Regions from separate parts of the Paenibacillus sp. 01T47 genome, predicted to be linked through region 1. Evidence: predicted binding sites of a transcription regulator. Region 1 holds the regulator's gene; the other holds the start of a gene.

Region 1 (8,467 bases):
ATTAAAGATCCTTCAACTGGAAGGATCTTCGAATATACGGGTGATGCACGCGAATTTACACCTTACGCTGTAAATACAATGAGATCAAGATTAGAGCAAGAAGTGATTATTGATTTTTATAAAAAAGAAATTTTCACATTTGCAGATGCTTGTATTACGACTGTGAAAATTACAAATCCAGACGGTTCTATCGAACATAAAAAAGGAAAAACAAATACACAAAACATTGTATGTACGAATGTTATGTGGGGCGCTGATGATGTTTCTTTTGAAATGAGGGCAAGTGCCAGCAATCCGTTGAATACAGCAGCACCTGCAGCTGACTATGTATTAACTATAAACGTTAACAAAAGTGGGGATGCACATATCGAAGGTTTCCATGATGGGTTCCCTTGCTATGAATTTTATAAACAAACAGATTTCGGTCCATTTGAATTCATATATACACATGATTTCAGAAAAACTGGTGACACTCCAGCAGCGCTAGCTGGGGAAATGGAATACAATTTCAAAGCGACACTCTAGAAATAAATATTAAGTAGAAGATTGTAAACAGCAAATATTAAAGGAAAAGCAAGCATTTAACCATACGAAAAATAATATTAAACATTACAGAGGTGTATTCTCATGACTACTATCGTTAAAGTTAGAGCAAGTGTATTTATTCCAACATCTTGGACTGAACCTAGGAAAGATATTCAAACGGGTAACACAATCGAATTCGAAGGTGACTCACGTGAGTTTACACCTTATGCAGTAAACACTTTGCGTTCAAGAATTGAACAAGAAGTAATTGTAGATTTCTACAAAAAAGAAATTTTCACATATGTGAATACTGGCATAACAACAGAAAAAATCACAACTCCTGATGGTTCCATTAATAAAAGATCAGGAAAAGCTAGTACGGAAGGCATTTTGTGCACGGATATTGTATGGGAGTCAGACGAGGTCAAATTTCAAATGAGTGCAAGTGCTAGCAACCCATTAAATGTATTAGCACCTCCTGTTGACTATCTATTAACTGTACTTGTCAAAAAAGATGGTATTGTCGACATTCAAGGGGAACACGATGGATTCCCTTGTTATGAATTTTATAAGCAAGTAAATTTGGGTCCGTTTGAACAAATTTATACCCATGATTTCAGAGAAACTGGTGATACACCTGCAGCTATGGGTGGGGATATGGAGTATAGATTCAAAAAGATATTGTGAAGCCAATATGATGAACTTTTTAGTAATTAAAAATAAAACACCTTAGAGTAGTGAACACCAGGAGGAACAAATGACAACAGTTTTATTCGTAAAAGCAAACAATCGCCCAGCAAATCAATCAGTCAGTGTAAAATTATATGATGCATTTTTTGCGAGTTACAAAGAATCGCATCCAAATGATAAAATAATAGAGCTTGATTTATACAAGGAAGAATTGCCATATGTAGGCGTAGATATGATTAATGGCACTTTTAAAACGAGTAAAGGACTTGCGTTAACAGCAGAAGAAGCAAAAGCAGTAGCTGTTGCTGATAAATATTTAGATCAATTCCTTGCTGTTGATAAAGTTGTGTTTGGTTTCCCATTATGGAACCTAACAATCCCAGCTGTGCTACACACATATATTGATTATTTAAACCGAGCAGGTAAAACATTTAAATATACACCAGACGGTCCAGTGGGACTTATGGGGAATAAGAAAATTGCATTATTAAACGCTAGTGGCGGTGTATATTCTGAAGGACCAAAAGCTGACGTTGAAATGGCTGTTAAATATGTAGCAAGTATGATGAGCTTCTTCGGAGTAAATGATACAGAGACAATTGTGATAGAAGGCCACAATCAATTCCCAGAAAAAGCAGAAGAGATAATTGCGGATGGTCTTGAAAAAGCTCTTAAAGTAGCAAGTAAATTCTAACTAGTAAAACAATTACCACTGAATATGGCAGTATCAACACTTTTATAGTGGTGGTACTGCTTTTTTATTGGCTTTTCTTACTACTTTCCTTCGATGCCCACTCACTTCATTACGTCCGCGCGGACTGAACCTCGGGGTATCGAAATTTTGATTAAACTTTCACAGAAGCTTTTTCAATGATGCACTGCTCAGCGGTAAATTTCGATGCCGTGCTCCTACACTGACGCTTCGTGCGCGCGATCTGCCCCTTGCTAGGCTCCACCAAATAATAAAAAAACCACTTCAACAGAAGTGGTTTGAATGGTTTATTATGGTGGAGCCTAGGGGGATCGAACCCCTGACCTCATCGCTGCCAGCGATGCGCTCTCCCAGCTGAGCTAAGGCCCCAAATGACGACAAGATTGATCTTAGCATAGGGTCGTCAAAACTGTCAATCTTTATCTATCATACCATTGAGCGGGTGTTTGGACAGCAAATTATTGAGCTCCTTCATGAACATATCTATGTCCTTGAATTGGCGATAAACAGATGCGAACCTGACATAAGCTACCTCATCTACAGGATAAAGCTCGTTCATAACGATTCCACCAATATCGCTGCTATCAACCTCGGCATGTGCCGTTGTGCGCAGCTCCTTCTCAACCTCGGATACGATTACCTCTAGGCGCTCCACTGGAACCGGACGCTTCTCGCAGGCGCGGATAAGACCCCGCAATATTTTGTCACGGCTGAACTCTTCACGGCTGCCATCTTTTTTGATGACGATCAGAGGCGTCTCTTCAATCATTTCGAATGTCGTGAAGCGGCGGCTGCACTTTTCGCATTCACGGCGGCGGCGAATGGATTTGTTTTCGTTGGCGGGCCTTGAATCTAATACTTTCGTTCCGGCATAGTCGCAGTATGGGCATTTCATGATGCGTATTGCCTCCTTTCTTAGTCGCTTGAGCCTCAAAAATGGACTCTTCGAAAAAAAATTTTAATTTCCATGTAATTCCTGTAATGAAGTTCAGATTTTTGCACATAATACTTTTACCAACCGCAAGGAGGTGAACATACATGAGCGCATCCCGCAGCAGTAACCAATTGGTAGTGCCACAAGCGACAGCTGCCCTTGACCAAATGAAATATGAAGTTGCTCAAGAGCTAGGCATCGCAATTCCGCAAGACGGATACTACGGCAACATGGCTACAAAAGACGCAGGCTCCATCGGGGGATACATTACCCGTCGCCTAGTGCAAATTGCCGAGCAATCCCTTGCTGGTCAATACAAATAATGATTCATTAAAAGTTGTATGAATAACCGAAGCTTTGGCAGGGCTCGTCCATGAAGAGACGAGCCTCCAAGGCTTCATTTATTTTCGTTATCGTTAAGGATCATCCATTAAAGACTAGGATATAAGTCCTTATACTTATTATAATAGTAAATGACTCGCTGCACATAGTGTCTAGTTTCTCCAAACGGAATTTCTTTAACCGATTCGATTGTTCCATCCCAAGTCCCCGAATCAAGCCACTTGCGAACATTTCCTGGACCCGCGTTGTATGCAGCAATTGCAGCTATCTTATTTTGATCAAATTGTTGATTAAGAGATCTTAAATACCACGCACCAACCTCAATGCTAACGTCTGCACGATTCATTAGCATGTCATCCGTTACGGCTTGAAATCCTGCTTTTTGAACGACCCATGCAGCCGTATCAGGCATAATTTGCATTAAGCCCAGTGCACCCTTCTTCGATTCCTTGCCTGTCTGAAAATTGCTTTCACTGCGAATAATCGCGGCCACTAAATGCGACTCAACGCCATAGTTAGAAGCACTTGCACGAATGTCTTCTTTGTAATGAACCGGATACATCCACTCCGCAAGCCAATCTGATTTGAGAAATAAAATCGTCAATAAACCAAGCAGCAGGACGAGCAGCACCCTTTTCTTTTGGAATACCCTCATGGCATACACTTACTTTTCCAAAATTCATCCAGCTGATGCTGCGTCTCCTCCAGCGATCCGCTGTTATCGATGACCCAATCCGCTTTCAGTCTCTTTTGCTCAATATCCATTTGCAATGCGATGCGCCGGCTTGCTTCTTCCTCAGGCAATTGGTTTCGTTCCATTAAGCGCTTTTTTTGAAGCTCCGCGGGTACATATACGACCAATATGCCCTCGTACAGATGCTCCTGCTTCGTCTCGTATAGCAGCGGCACGTCAACTACTACTAATCGTTCTGGATACTGCTCTGCGTAAGTATGTATGGTTTGCTGCATCCGCGCCCGTATAGCTGGATGGGTTATGGATTCAAGCTTTGCTAGTGATTGTTTATCGCGAAACACAATTTCGCCGAGAGCTTTGCGGTTAAGAGAACCGTCTGTTTCAAGGACAGCTTGTCCAAACGTAGAGGCGATTGCCTCTAATGCTGGTTCCCCGGGAAGTACAACCTCCCTTGCGACTTGATCGGCATCGACCAGCAGCGCACCGCGTTCGACGAGCATGTTTGCGATTGTGCTTTTGCCGCTGGCAATACCGCCGGTTAATCCGATTATCATCCTTTTCACCTCAAATTATAACAGCTTCATGATTCCGATTATGATTAATAATATGCCTGGCAGCATAGCTAATGTCTGCATGCCTTTCCAAGCGGAGAAACGAAAGCCAAAACGGATACCGCCAACAAGAAAAAGCGCACTTGCCGCCGCTATCGTTAAAGCCGTAAGTAAGGAAGGCAATCCGATCAACGCAGCCCCAAGTCCAGCTCCAAATGCATCAAGTGATAATGCAAAGCCAAGCATGACGGCCTCCGATGCAGAGATGGTGCCTGATTTATCGACGTCAGCCGACTGTGGCGTGCGCAAAATCTGAATAACGAGCCCTAGACGCTTCAGCTCTACCATAACGACAAGCGCAGCACTCGCGATCTCTCCGGCATGTGTTTTTGCGCCAGCTTCTGCCGAAGCAGCACTTTCTTGTACTGCGGTTTCTACGTGCTCATGCCTCACATCATCCTGCTGCTGTTTGTTTCGTCTAAGCTGCAATAGCGCCCAGACACCAATCAGCATGAGGACACATGCGCCAATGAGACGCGCAACGAATTCAGACAGGAACGTGGTTATCAATCCGCCAACCTGCATGGACAAATAAATAATAATACCAGAGCAGCAAGCAATAATCAGTATTGACACGATCGGTATGCGGATCCTCCGCAAACCGTAAGTAACGCCAACACCAAAACCGTCTACGCTAACAGCAACAGCAAGAACTAATAGTGAAACTACATGCGCGAACAATGTTTTAGTCCCTCCCCGCACAGCGGCGATCCGGCTTACAAGAAGCTGTAAGTAGACATCCGCCTATTGTTCGTAACACACTTATCATATGCGGGGAGTATTTGACTGTGCATGCTGGTTAACATTTGCTGCGATTCGTATTATTTTCCTGATGCTTGCAATGTCTGGCATTTATTGCAAATATGCGTACCTCGGCCGCCAACGACAAATTTATGAATCGGTCTTGAACAGGTTGGACAAGGCTCATCCTTCTTGCCGTATACAAGCAGCTGATGCTGAAACATTCCCATCTCGCCTTGTCCATTAACGTACGATTTAATGGACGAACCGCCTGCTTCAACCGCATTTCCCAGTGTCGAGCGTATCGCTTCATAAAGTCGCTTCCATTCGGCCGGCTTCAATGTGTTAGGTGTTCGCTCCGGATGAATGCGTGCTTGAAATAAAGCTTCGTCTACATAGATGTTGCCCAAACCGACAATATGCTCTTGATTAAGCAATAGCGGCTTAATCTTAGTCGCGCGTTTCTCGAGTTTTCCGCGAAGCGCTTCTAGCGTAAAAGCTGGCTCAAGCGGCTCTATACCAAGCTTGTTAAGCGGCGGAAGCTCAAGCTCCTGCCCTTCTTGGAATAAATGCATCGTACCGAACTGGCGAACGTCCTTATAACGCAAATCCGTGCCATCTTCAAAATGAAAGATAACATGGGTATGCAGCTCAATCGGCTCTTCCGATGGGAAAACCCCATATCGGCCTTCCATTCGCAAATGCGATACAAGTACGAGCCCGTCCAAGATGATCCGCAAAAACTTGCCGCGCCGCTCAACCGTCTGGATCGTATGTCCGACAAGCGCATCCGCGAACTGTTCAGGTTCTGCTGGACGCTGTATAATACGCGGGAGTCTAACGGTTACTGATTGGATTCGTTTTCCCGCTACAAGTTCAATTAATGTTCTTCTTACTGTTTCTACCTCTGGCAATTCAGGCATTTCTCCTCACCTCAACAACCATTATACCCGAAACTGCCCGCCAGTGGGTTACTTTGCTTCATACCAATTGTCACCGAAACTCATATCGGCCTTCAAAGGAACGTCAAGCTTGAGCGCTCCAGCCATCACTTCAGGCACAAGCGTCTTCATCAGCTCCAGCTCCTCTTGCGGCACTTCGAACACGAGCTCATCGTGCACCTGCAGCAGCATGCGGCTCTTCAGCTTGCGTTCGCGCAGCGCAGCATCCATATGGACCATGGCCAGCTTAATAATATCTGCCGCAGTACCTTGAATCGGTGTATTCATCGCCGTACGTTCAGCAAAGGATCGCAAGTTGAAATTAGAAGCATTGATGTCATTCAGATAACGCCTGCGCTCAAGCAGTGTAGCCACATACCCGTCGCGCTTCGCTTGCTGAACGATATCGTGCATATATTGGCGAACGCCTTTGAAAACTTCCTTGTAATCTGCAATAAACTTTCCAGCTTCATTACGGGAAATGCCAAGGTTTTGCGATAAGCCAAAATCGCTGATGCCATACACGATGCCGAAGTTGACCGCTTTTGCCGAACGACGCATGTTGGAATCAACCTCCTCGGCAGTTACGCCGAATACATCCATCGCGGTTTTGGTGTGAATATCCATGTCCTTAATGAACGCTTCCTTCATATTCTCATCATCAGCAATATGTGCGAGCACACGAAGCTCAATTTGTGAATAGTCAGCTGCTACGATGGACCAGCCCGGCTCGGACGGTACAAAGGCTTTCCTAATTTGGCGTCCTTCCTCAAGACGAATCGGAATGTTCTGCAGGTTAGGGAACTGACTGCTTAGACGACCGGTAGCTGCAATGGTCTGGCGATAATACGTGTGTATTTTGCCTGTTTCCTTGCGCACCTCTTTAAGCAAGCCCTCTACATAAGTAGATTGCAGCTTCGAGAGCTGACGATAATGCAGGATAAGCGGAATAATCTCGTGATAAGGAGCAAGCTCCTCCAGTACCTCAGCATCCGTCGAATAACCTGTTTTCGTCTTTTTCTTAGCAGGCAGGCCAAGCTTCTCGAATAAAATCTCACCCAGCTGCTTTGGCGATCCGATATTAAATTCCGTACCAGCAAGCTTGTACACGCTGCTAATGATTGTTGTCAGCTTACTCTCCAAATTACGGCCAAGCGCCTCCAGCTCCTCCGACTTTACTTTAATGCCCTGAAACTCCATCCCTGCAAGAATGCGGGACAATGGATGCTCCATGTCAAAATAAAGCTTGCTCATGCCCGTATTGCTTAGCTCTTCGGTTAACAGAGGCACGAGCTTCCGAACCGCTTCCGCTTTCAGCGATAAATGGCGGTAAAGCGTATCGGCATCAGGCACTCTGAATTTCGCGCCTTTGCCATAAACAGCTTCATCCGGCGGCAGTGTCGACAAGCCTTGCTTCTCATTAATGCCGCTTAATGTCTGGCTTGCTTCTGTAGGATCGAGCAAATATGCTGCCAGCTGCACATCAAAAGCAGAACCCTCGAAGCTGATTCCGCTCCATTTGAGTGCCAGCTCCACCTTATGGAGATCAAAGCCGTATTTCGGCTTGTCCGCTTGTTCGAGCCAGTCGCGAAGCTTCGCTGCGAAAGGCTGCTTAAGCACTGAATATGGCATTACAAACACAGCTTCATCAGTAGCGATAGCAAGGCCAATCAGCTCGGCATGATGCGGATTCTCCCCAATGGCTTCGATATACAAGCCATTTTTGTCCGACTTCTGGAGCAGTTGAATAAGCTTCTCCAGCATCTCTGCGTCTTTTTCTGATTCGATCACATTAATATTCAAATCAGCTGCAGCAGCTTCGGCTTCCTTATCCATATCACCCGCTTCAGCACCTAGCTCCAGGCGATCAATTAATGATTTAAATTCCAGCTTGCGGAACGCCTCAGCCAGCTTCGAACCATCATACCCGGCATAACGAATGTCATCGATAGACTTTTCTATAGGCACTTCACGGAAGATCGTCGCCAAGCGCTTGCTCATCGTAGCATCATCTTTATGGCTCTCAATGTTTTCCTTCAGCTTGCCCTTCAGCTTGTCCAAGTTATCAAGCACGCTTTCAACGGATCCATGCTCATGAAGCAGCTTAAGCGCCGTTTTTTCGCCTACGCCCGGAACACCAGGGATGTTGTCAGAGGTATCCCCCATGAGCCCCTTAAGATCGATAATTTGCATCGGCACAAGGCCGTATTTCTCTTGGATCGTCTCTGGTGTGTAAAGTTCAACATCACTAACGCCTTTGCGTGTTACCGCAATGGT
Region 2 (8,467 bases), on a different contig from region 1:
AGCAACGAGCTTTCACCGCTGCTCTGATGCAGCACTAGAGGGCCTTTCTGCATACTTTTCTTAGACCAATTGACATGCAAACTAATGAGCAGTTCACTTTCAATTTCATCGGTTAATTGCCGGCGCTGCGATAAATCTTTACGATGTCTCGAACGTGTATTATGCCAACGATTATCGTCACTGAGTGCATAGTCGCCGGTTCGATTGAGTATAGCCGGTATGTTTTGGCTTCGCAAAATAAAATACAGCTTACGCGCAACAGCTAAATTAATGTCCTTTTCTAAAATATCAGCTGATGAGGCTCCCCCGTCAATTCCGCCATGTCCAGCATCGATGATGACGACAGTTGACGGAAGCGCCCAGTCCTGATTGTAGCCTACCGGCAAAAGAGGCCATGCAAAAGCGCTGGATGAGCTGCTGGAAGCAGCCAGCCATACTACAACAAAGGTTAGTGCCATTTTACGAAACATGCTGATTGTTCCTCCAGATTTCTTTGACATACGGTTAGCGTGGCTGTTTGGAGGGAAACTCATGCATGTTTAGATTGGATGGTTAAGGGGCAAACTTAAATTATTAATTCATACGGTATTGAAAGGACTGATTAGCATGGCAAAAGGCGATGAATACGTGAAATTTATGACCGAAAAATTTATAAATTATATGGAGACACCAAGGGAAGAACGGAAACAAACCAACGTATTAGCCAAATCTCGGAGAGAGCCTTGGCTGACGCGTTGGTTCGGATGGGGACCAGTGAGTGTAATGTTATGGTGGCGTGGACGCGCTGAGCGTCATCGGTAAAAGTGACCAAGCTCGATTAAAAGCTGAAGGGGAATATAACGGCGATCAGAACCGTCCTCGCTTGCTTCAAGCGCGACATAGATTTGACCGTTATCCCATTTGTTATATCCGACGACAGACCAGACATATAACATCTGGCCATCAAACAGCTCAGCGGTAAAGCGGAGCTGTTCTTTGTTGTTTATTTTGGCAAAGAGAGGTGTGTAGGAATTAGAGCTTAATGTGATGGGTTTGTTCGTTAGCCAGGGAAGCTTATCGAATGGATTAAATGACGGCAGCGAGACTTGTTTAATAAGGACTGCTTTCTGAGTGTTAAGTAATGGATCCGCTTTATCAAGCTTAGTTGCGGCAGCATTTGTCCAATCTTCCTTCTTGGCAGGGAGCGATTCACCGCTGACAGCATCTGCATAATACGTTTCTTTATCTGTCGTTATTTTCCATGCGGCAAGGAGAGGATGAACATATATTCTTTCGATTTGGTTTGCAGGCTTTAAAAGCTCCAGCTGCTTTATCGCTCTAGAAAGGGTGCTTTCATCGAATAATGGATGACTGTTTGTTCCGTATTCACCCAGCTGATATCCACCTGACTCCACCGCATTAATGACAAGATAACCGACAGTATTTTTATTTTGCATGACAAGCACAAGCCAGCTATGCGTTCCAGGGCCAATAGGAGAAACAATGAGCGTCGACTTCTTCCATGCGGCAAAAGAAGGCTGTACAGCCAGTTCTTCGACCCAGCGCTGCGCTTGCTGCTGAACAGGCTCATAAACGGTTGTAGGATTAGAAACGGCCGCAGCAGCTTGTGGCTGCAATCCGCCTGCATACAATACAATAGCGGTCAAAACACATGCCGCTGTAAGCTTGATGAATTTTTTTGGCATAATTAATCACCTCCATATCATTGTATAGGACAAGCTTTAAGAAGGCTGTTGCAACCTGTCGCGTAAGGGCGGCCTTGTGACCGCCTTTTTTTGACGTATTGCTGCGGATAACGTCAGATCCATGTCAATCGATACCCTCGAGATGAAAGATGCCGCAGTTAATGGCGGACGCAGTCACTCTAGGCTCATATTGCCATCTGATTTCGGATTGACGCTGAGCGAATTGCTCCTCAATCGCTGGTTTGTTTTCTTCGATTGCATTCTTAACAAGCGGCTCGTAGTAGCCGTTAATTCGGTCAAGCTCTTCCTTCAACCTTGCTGATGCACTCTCAGCCCAGCTGTAATCATAGCTGCGAAGCTTGCGCTCCAACGTTTGCTCTATGATGCTAAGCGCTTTATTGAAGGAGAGGCCATTTTTGGTGATATGAATATTTGCCGGCAGGCGAGGCGTAAGCTTGTGCGTAAGCAAGCGATCGTAGAAATGCTCCACACATTGGCCAGTCGCGAGCGAGACACCGTAACTATGAATTTCTTCGCGCTTGCGATCACAAGCGAACTCTACCCGCATATTGACAGACAGCCATGCGGTGTAAGGGGTCGAGGTAAAGGGATTGTTCGAGCGTTTGTCTGACTCCTGAAACAAATGGACGAAGCTGCCCTTAGCTTTTGCAGCATCAAATATTTGCTCGAGCTTGCGTGCGCCAAAAAACAAGTCTTCACGCGGAATGCGAACGGGTGCCGCTAAGCTGCCGTGAATGAAGCCTAGCGAACGCCCAAGAGCGGCATTCGCTGCTGTATCTTGCGCGTTCAGCGCAGCATCCTGTTCGGCGTTCACGACTTCAATTTTTTTGAGCTCCTCGGCAGCGTCATATTTGTTCTTGTCCGTTACAAACAAGAATGTCATCGTCTCTGGTTCTGCGTCGACACGATCGACGAAGCTCCAGTAGTAGGGACGATTCGTAAGTTCACGGTCGGCGTGAGGAGAGAGCTTCACCGTGAAATGGCTTGGTGATTTTTCTAAAATTGAGCATTCGGTAGCTTCTAAATAGCGGTTTACAAATTTGTGCACCTGTTTTTCGTTCAAGGCTGCACCTCCACGGTTTGTCCAAGCGTATCCAAATTCACTAGCAGGTCGGGACTTGTCGGCAGCGGGTTTTCGCCTGTCAGCACCTCTTCACGAATGCGGCTGAGGGAGGAGCCCAAATGATTAATTTTTTGTTTTAAATCCGTATCGTTGCCCGATTCTAGCAGCATTCGAGCAAGTCGCTGCTCCAGCGAGCCATCCCCTTTTTCAAAACGCTCCAAAATATGATCAAGCTCGCCAATAACAAGCTCGAACAGGTTTATTTTTTCATGCAATAGGTTGACGATATGCTCTTCAATGGTACCGATTGTGCACAGATTGTAGATTTTTACGTCTTCCGTTTGCCCAAGGCGATGCACCCGTCCAATGCGTTGTTCGACTCTCATTGGATTCCAAGGCAGATCGAAATTAATCATGTGGTGGCAAAATTGCAGGTTTATCCCTTCGCCGCCAGCTTCCGTTGCGATGAGGATTTGCGCGCGCCCGCGGAATAAATCCATCATCCAATCCTTTTTGCCGCGGTTCATACCGCCGCGATAAGGGACGGCAATCATATTTTGAGCACGGAAAAACTGCAGCAAATATTCCTGAGTAGCCCTGTATTCAGTGAAAATGATAACCTTGTCATCCATCTCTTTGACAAGCTCCATCGCTTTCTCTGCTTTGGTATTAGCTTTGATATTACGAATTTTCTCTACGAGCTCCCATATTTTTGGACGCATAGGGGAGTCCTCGGACGTTTTCTTAAATAGATTTACAAGCGTTAGAAAAACCGCATCGCGGCTGCTGCATACTTCACGCTGAAGGGTAACGAGTGAGAGCATGCTCGATAAATCGCCGCCGCTTTCTTCATACCGTTCCTTAACGAAGCCCGTCACCGCGTCGTACAGCGCTTTCTCTTCTTCTGAGAGAGTAAGCGGTATATTTTTGACAAAACGTTTCGTGAAATGAATGCCGCCGTCCCCGCGCCGATTCCGAATCATGACGCCAGAGAGTGCTTCCTGCAGCTGATCTTCATTTTTCGGAAGCCGCTTGTCGACAACAAAGTTTGCTGCAAATTCACTTTGGCCGCCCAATTGACCAGGCTTGAGCAGCGTAATGAGATTGAACAGCTCGTCCATATCGTTTTGGATAGGGGTAGCCGTAAGGAGCAAGCAATATTTTTTGCGTAAAAGATTAGCAAACTGATAGTTCGTCGTTTTCTTGTTTTTCAGCTTATGTGCTTCATCGATGATGATGATGTCATAATCTGTTCCAAGCACAATCTCGCGATGCGGATCACGTTTTGCGGTATCGATAGAAGCGACAACTACATCATATCCCCATGTATGCTCCTTCTTCTGGGCTACGGCAGAGATGCCGAATTTCTGATTAAGCTCACGCACCCATTGAAGCACAAGTGAAGCGGGGACAAGAATAAGAATACGCTTAGCTAAACCGCGCACAATATATTCTTTGAGCACGAGTCCTGCTTCGATCGTTTTGCCAAGTCCAACCTCATCGGCCAAAATCGCACGGCCGCCCATTTCATGCACCACTTTGCGCGCTGTGCTGATTTGATGTGCCATTGGCTCGAAGGCTGGAAGAGATCGCAAGCATAACAATTCTTCGAAGCTTTCAATTCGTTTCGCTTGCTCGGCTTCCATAGCGAGCTGATATAACGTCCAATCATCCCATGGGCCGCCTTTTGTTAAACGGTTTTGCAGTTCTTCAAACCAAGAGCGGTCATGCTGCAGCTCAACTAAAGGATGAAGCTTGCGAGAAGTAAAGGCAGTGCCTGCTTCTCCTGAGGCAGCCTGCGGCGTCGTCTGAAATGTCATCTAGTACAGCTCCTTCCGCAGTAAAAGGGATAAGTTGTTATTAGTATTGCCTTTTCATCTAATATTAATAAGATGCTGCTTAAAAAAGAGGATGGACTAGCAATATAACGAGAGTGGGCATGTAAGCGGACAGGTTTGCTAAATTTCGCCACAAACGAGCATGAAAATCAATATGTAGTATAGTATAATGGTTTTATGACACAATATATTGTGCTAAAAGCATATCTGATCTTACTTATGCCTTCAGCACGTTAGTATGAGGGAGGAAGCAGCTGCGATGGAGATGTCTGGTGGAAATCGGCTTGAGGGCCTTAGTGAAAAAATCTTTTTGGATCGATATGCGTGGAAAAATGCAGATACGAGTAAAACGGCGATCGGCGATATCGTGCTTGTTCTAACGAAGGATGATCCGAAATTCCCTGTCAAGGAAGTCGGAGAAGTTATCGCCCGTGATGGCAGCAAGGTTACCGTAAAGCTTAGAAACGGCGAGCATGTGGAGTCTACAACAGAGAAACTTACGCTTACGATTGAGAAAACGCCTGAGGAAATGTGGGATCGTCTTGCAGATGCGATGGCATCCGTTGAAGATGGATCAGAGAAACAAAAGGAATGGCGGGACAAATTCAGATACTTATTAGATGATTGGAAGCTGGTTCCGGGCGGGAGAATTGCAGCGGGGGCTGGAGCTAGTGAAGAGCTGACGCTATTTAATTGTTATGTCATTCCCTCGCCTAAGGATAGCCGCGGAGGCATCATGACAACGCTCACGGAGATGACTGAAATTATGGCGCGCGGCGGCGGCGTTGGGATGAATTTATCTTCGCTGCGACCTCGAAGAGCGATAGTTGCAGGAGTGAACGGTTCATCGAGCGGTGCCGTGTCATGGGGCGGGCTGTTCAGCTATGCAACGGGACTCATTGAGCAGGGCGGCAGCCGCCGAGGCGCCTTGATGCTTATGATAAATGATTGGCACCCGGACGTATTAGAGTTTATAACGGTCAAACAAACGATGGGTCAAGTGACCAATGCCAATCTGTCGGTATGTATCAGCAACGCTTTTATGCGGGCTGTAAAGGAAGATTTGGAATGGGAGCTCGTATTTCCAGATACCAAAGATATAGAATATAACGAGCTATGGACCGGTGATCTGGATGCATGGCGCAAGCTTGGCAAAAAGGTTATCCCCTACAAAACGGTGCGCGCTCGTAAAATATGGCAAGCGATTATTGAATCCGCATGGAAGTCAGCCGAGCCTGGCGTTGTCTTTATGGAGTATTATAATCAAATGTCGAACAGCTGGTATTTCAATCCCATTATTAGTACGAACCCTTGCGGTGAACAAGGCTTGCCGGGCTGGGGCGTCTGTAACTTGTCAGCTGTAAACCTATCGAAGTTTTATGATGAAGAGAAGCATGACGTTGCTTGGGATGAACTTGCTAAAGTTACACGCTGGTCTGTAAGATTCCTTGATAATGTCATCGACAAAACACCCTATCATTTTGAAGAAAATGAGCGCAATCAAAAGCTTGAGCGGCGTATTGGGCTCGGAACGATGGGACTAGCTGAGCTTATGATTAAGCTGCGTATCCGATACGGCAGCGCAGAGTCATTGGTTTTTCTAGATAAGTTGTATGGATTTATGGCTAGGGAGTCTTATTTGGCGTCTTCAGAAATCGCTGCTGAGAAAGGTTCGTTCCAAGCGTTTGAAGCTGATAAATATGTTCAAAGCGGATTTATGAAGCAATTGATAGCCGAATTTCCGGAGATTGGCGACAATGTGGCCTTGAACGGCATGCGAAATGTGACGGTCATTACACAAGCGCCGACTGGCAGCACAGGAACAATGGTCGGAACGTCTACGGGAATCGAGCCTTATTTTGCATTCGAATACTATCGTCAAAGTCGTCTTGGTTTTGACAAACAAGATGTTCCGATTGCAGCGTCTTGGAAGGCGTCTCATCCGGGGGAGGAGCTTCCAGATTATTTCGTAACCTCGATGAGTTTGTCGGCTGAGGATCATATTCGGGTACAGGCGGCTATACAACGCTGGGTGGACAGCTCTATTTCCAAAACAGCCAATTGCCCGGCAGATTTCACAGTGGAAGAAACAGGAAGATTGTATGAGCTTGCTTTTGAGCTCGGCTGCAAGGGTGTGACGATTTACCGAGATGGCAGTCGTGATGTTCAAGTTCTCTCAACGTCTTCAAAAGAAGAGAAAACAGAAGCATCATTTGATGCGGATTTGGTGGAAGCCGTTGTCCCAGCAGCCGTGCAACCTGAGCAGGAGCTGGATAAGCAGTATAAACGCAGACCGCAGGTGCTGCGGGGTGCGACCTATAAGGTGAACACACCATTTGGCATGGCTTATATTACGATAAATGATCTGAATGGCACACCAGCAGAAATTTTCTTGAACGTAGGCAAGGCAGGTTCGGATGTGTTTGCGATGGCTGAAGCATTAGGGCGTGTATGTTCGTTATTTCTGCGTTATGGTGATCATGGAAACAAGGTGAAGCTGCTCGTCAAGCATTTGAAAGGGATCGGCGGATCGGGGGCAATTGGATTCGGAGTCAACCGAGTGGAGTCCATTGCGGATGCCGTTGCAAAATCGCTTGAGATTCATATGGAGAATGGGACGGAGCAGGAGACGGCAGCGAAAATAGTGCAAAGAGAAGAAGCAGCAGCGTCTGCGGATTATCCGGCGATCTCCAAAGCTGCTGTAGACACTACTTCCGTAGATTTGTGCCCCTCTTGCGGCTCGGCAGCGCTTATTAATATAGAAGGCTGCAAGCAGTGTACGCAGTGCGGCTTTAGCAAGTGTAATTAATAGGGTATAGAAATGAATTAGGCAAGCAAAAAAAGAGAACCTCATGGTTCTCTTTTTTATTTTGTGTAGTCTTTCCAATAATGCAAAAGAGTTAGGCTGGCTCTGGAAAGATATGATGACGCTCCAGCAGTGTCCACAATTGTTCGACGATATGGCTTAAAAGTCATATCGTCCCCGTATTGGCGATGAACGCAATTAGCATAACAAGCGATAATCAATTCAAAAAAATGGCGAAGAACAAAAAGCTGCTCATGCAAATGATTAATCGATGGATCCCCCTATGAAATCGCAGCGTTAATGAATAAGCTTACAATTTTAAAACAAAAATCTAATGTTTTGACTCCACATTTGGATGAGATTGCTCAGCAATTCAATGCCAAGTTTGTAGAAATAGCGAAACAAAACTAGCATGATTTTCAAACAAAAAAGACCATTCTCCTCGTATAGGTGAAGGGTTTGGTCTTTGCAGGTTCATTATTCCCGTTCTTTTCTTTTCGAATAATTTTGTATCGCATCGTTCAATAGGGCATAGTTGAAATCCGGCCAGCTTTTATCCGTAAACCATAATTCAGCATACGCTGCCTGCCATAGTAGAAAGTTGCTCAGCCTCTTTTCACCGCTTGTCCGAATGATTAAATCAACTGGCGGATAATCGGAGGTAGCGATCGCTTTCTCAAATTGTTCATCGAAAGTGAGCGGGTCTGCTCCGCTTGCGATGAGCTTTTTTGCAGCTTGCAGGATTTCAGTTCTCCCCCCGTAATTAAGAGCCATATTTAGAAGCATGCCAGTGTTGTTCTTCGTTATTTCACAGGTTCGCTGTATGACATCCACTGTATGAGCAGGAAACGAGCTAATGTCGCCGATATAAGTTACTTTTACATTTTTTTTATTTAATTCGTCGATCGTTTGATTCTGAAAATATTTGATAGGCAGCTCCAATAAATAATCAACCTCGGCTTTCGGCCTTCTCCAGTTCTCTGTTGAAAATGCATATAAGGTCAAGCAGCTAAGCTTTAGCGAAATCGATCTTTTTATGATTTTCTGCATCGTT

What was found. Region 1 encodes NrdR, which represses ribonucleotide reductase genes. Its sites were predicted from a motif close to AACACNATATATNGTGTT; they were not measured.
Region 2: a site for NrdR is predicted at 4,787-4,804, ahead of AC1DOV_RS18965 (adenosylcobalamin-dependent ribonucleoside-diphosphate reductase). Genes of this name have one in related genera too.

Annotation. Positions count from the first base shown of each region.
Region 1 is NZ_JBFTPA010000012.1:163,092-171,558, reverse strand. It holds gene AC1DOV_RS22330 (DUF3238 domain-containing protein) at 1-525, shown strand, start outside; gene AC1DOV_RS22325 (DUF3238 domain-containing protein) at 628-1,212, shown strand; gene AC1DOV_RS22320 (FMN-dependent NADH-azoreductase) at 1,283-1,909, shown strand; tRNA gene AC1DOV_RS22315 (tRNA-Ala) at 2,221-2,296, opposite strand; gene nrdR (transcriptional regulator NrdR) at 2,340-2,822, opposite strand; gene AC1DOV_RS22305 (alpha/beta-type small acid-soluble spore protein) at 2,966-3,184, shown strand; gene AC1DOV_RS22300 (lytic transglycosylase domain-containing protein) at 3,292-3,858, opposite strand; gene coaE (dephospho-CoA kinase) at 3,855-4,451, opposite strand; gene AC1DOV_RS22290 (MntP/YtaF family protein) at 4,467-5,189, opposite strand; gene mutM (DNA-formamidopyrimidine glycosylase) at 5,330-6,172, opposite strand; gene polA (DNA polymerase I) at 6,221-8,467, opposite strand, start outside.
Region 2 is NZ_JBFTPA010000009.1:80,053-88,519, forward strand. It holds gene AC1DOV_RS18940 (N-acetylmuramoyl-L-alanine amidase family protein) at 1-470, opposite strand, end outside; gene AC1DOV_RS18945 (YqzE family protein) at 607-801, shown strand; gene AC1DOV_RS18950 (hypothetical protein) at 792-1,685, opposite strand; gene AC1DOV_RS18955 (YqhG family protein) at 1,810-2,769, opposite strand; gene AC1DOV_RS18960 (DEAD/DEAH box helicase) at 2,766-4,589, opposite strand; gene AC1DOV_RS18965 (adenosylcobalamin-dependent ribonucleoside-diphosphate reductase) at 4,867-7,416, shown strand; gene uppS (polyprenyl diphosphate synthase) at 7,891-8,467, opposite strand, start outside.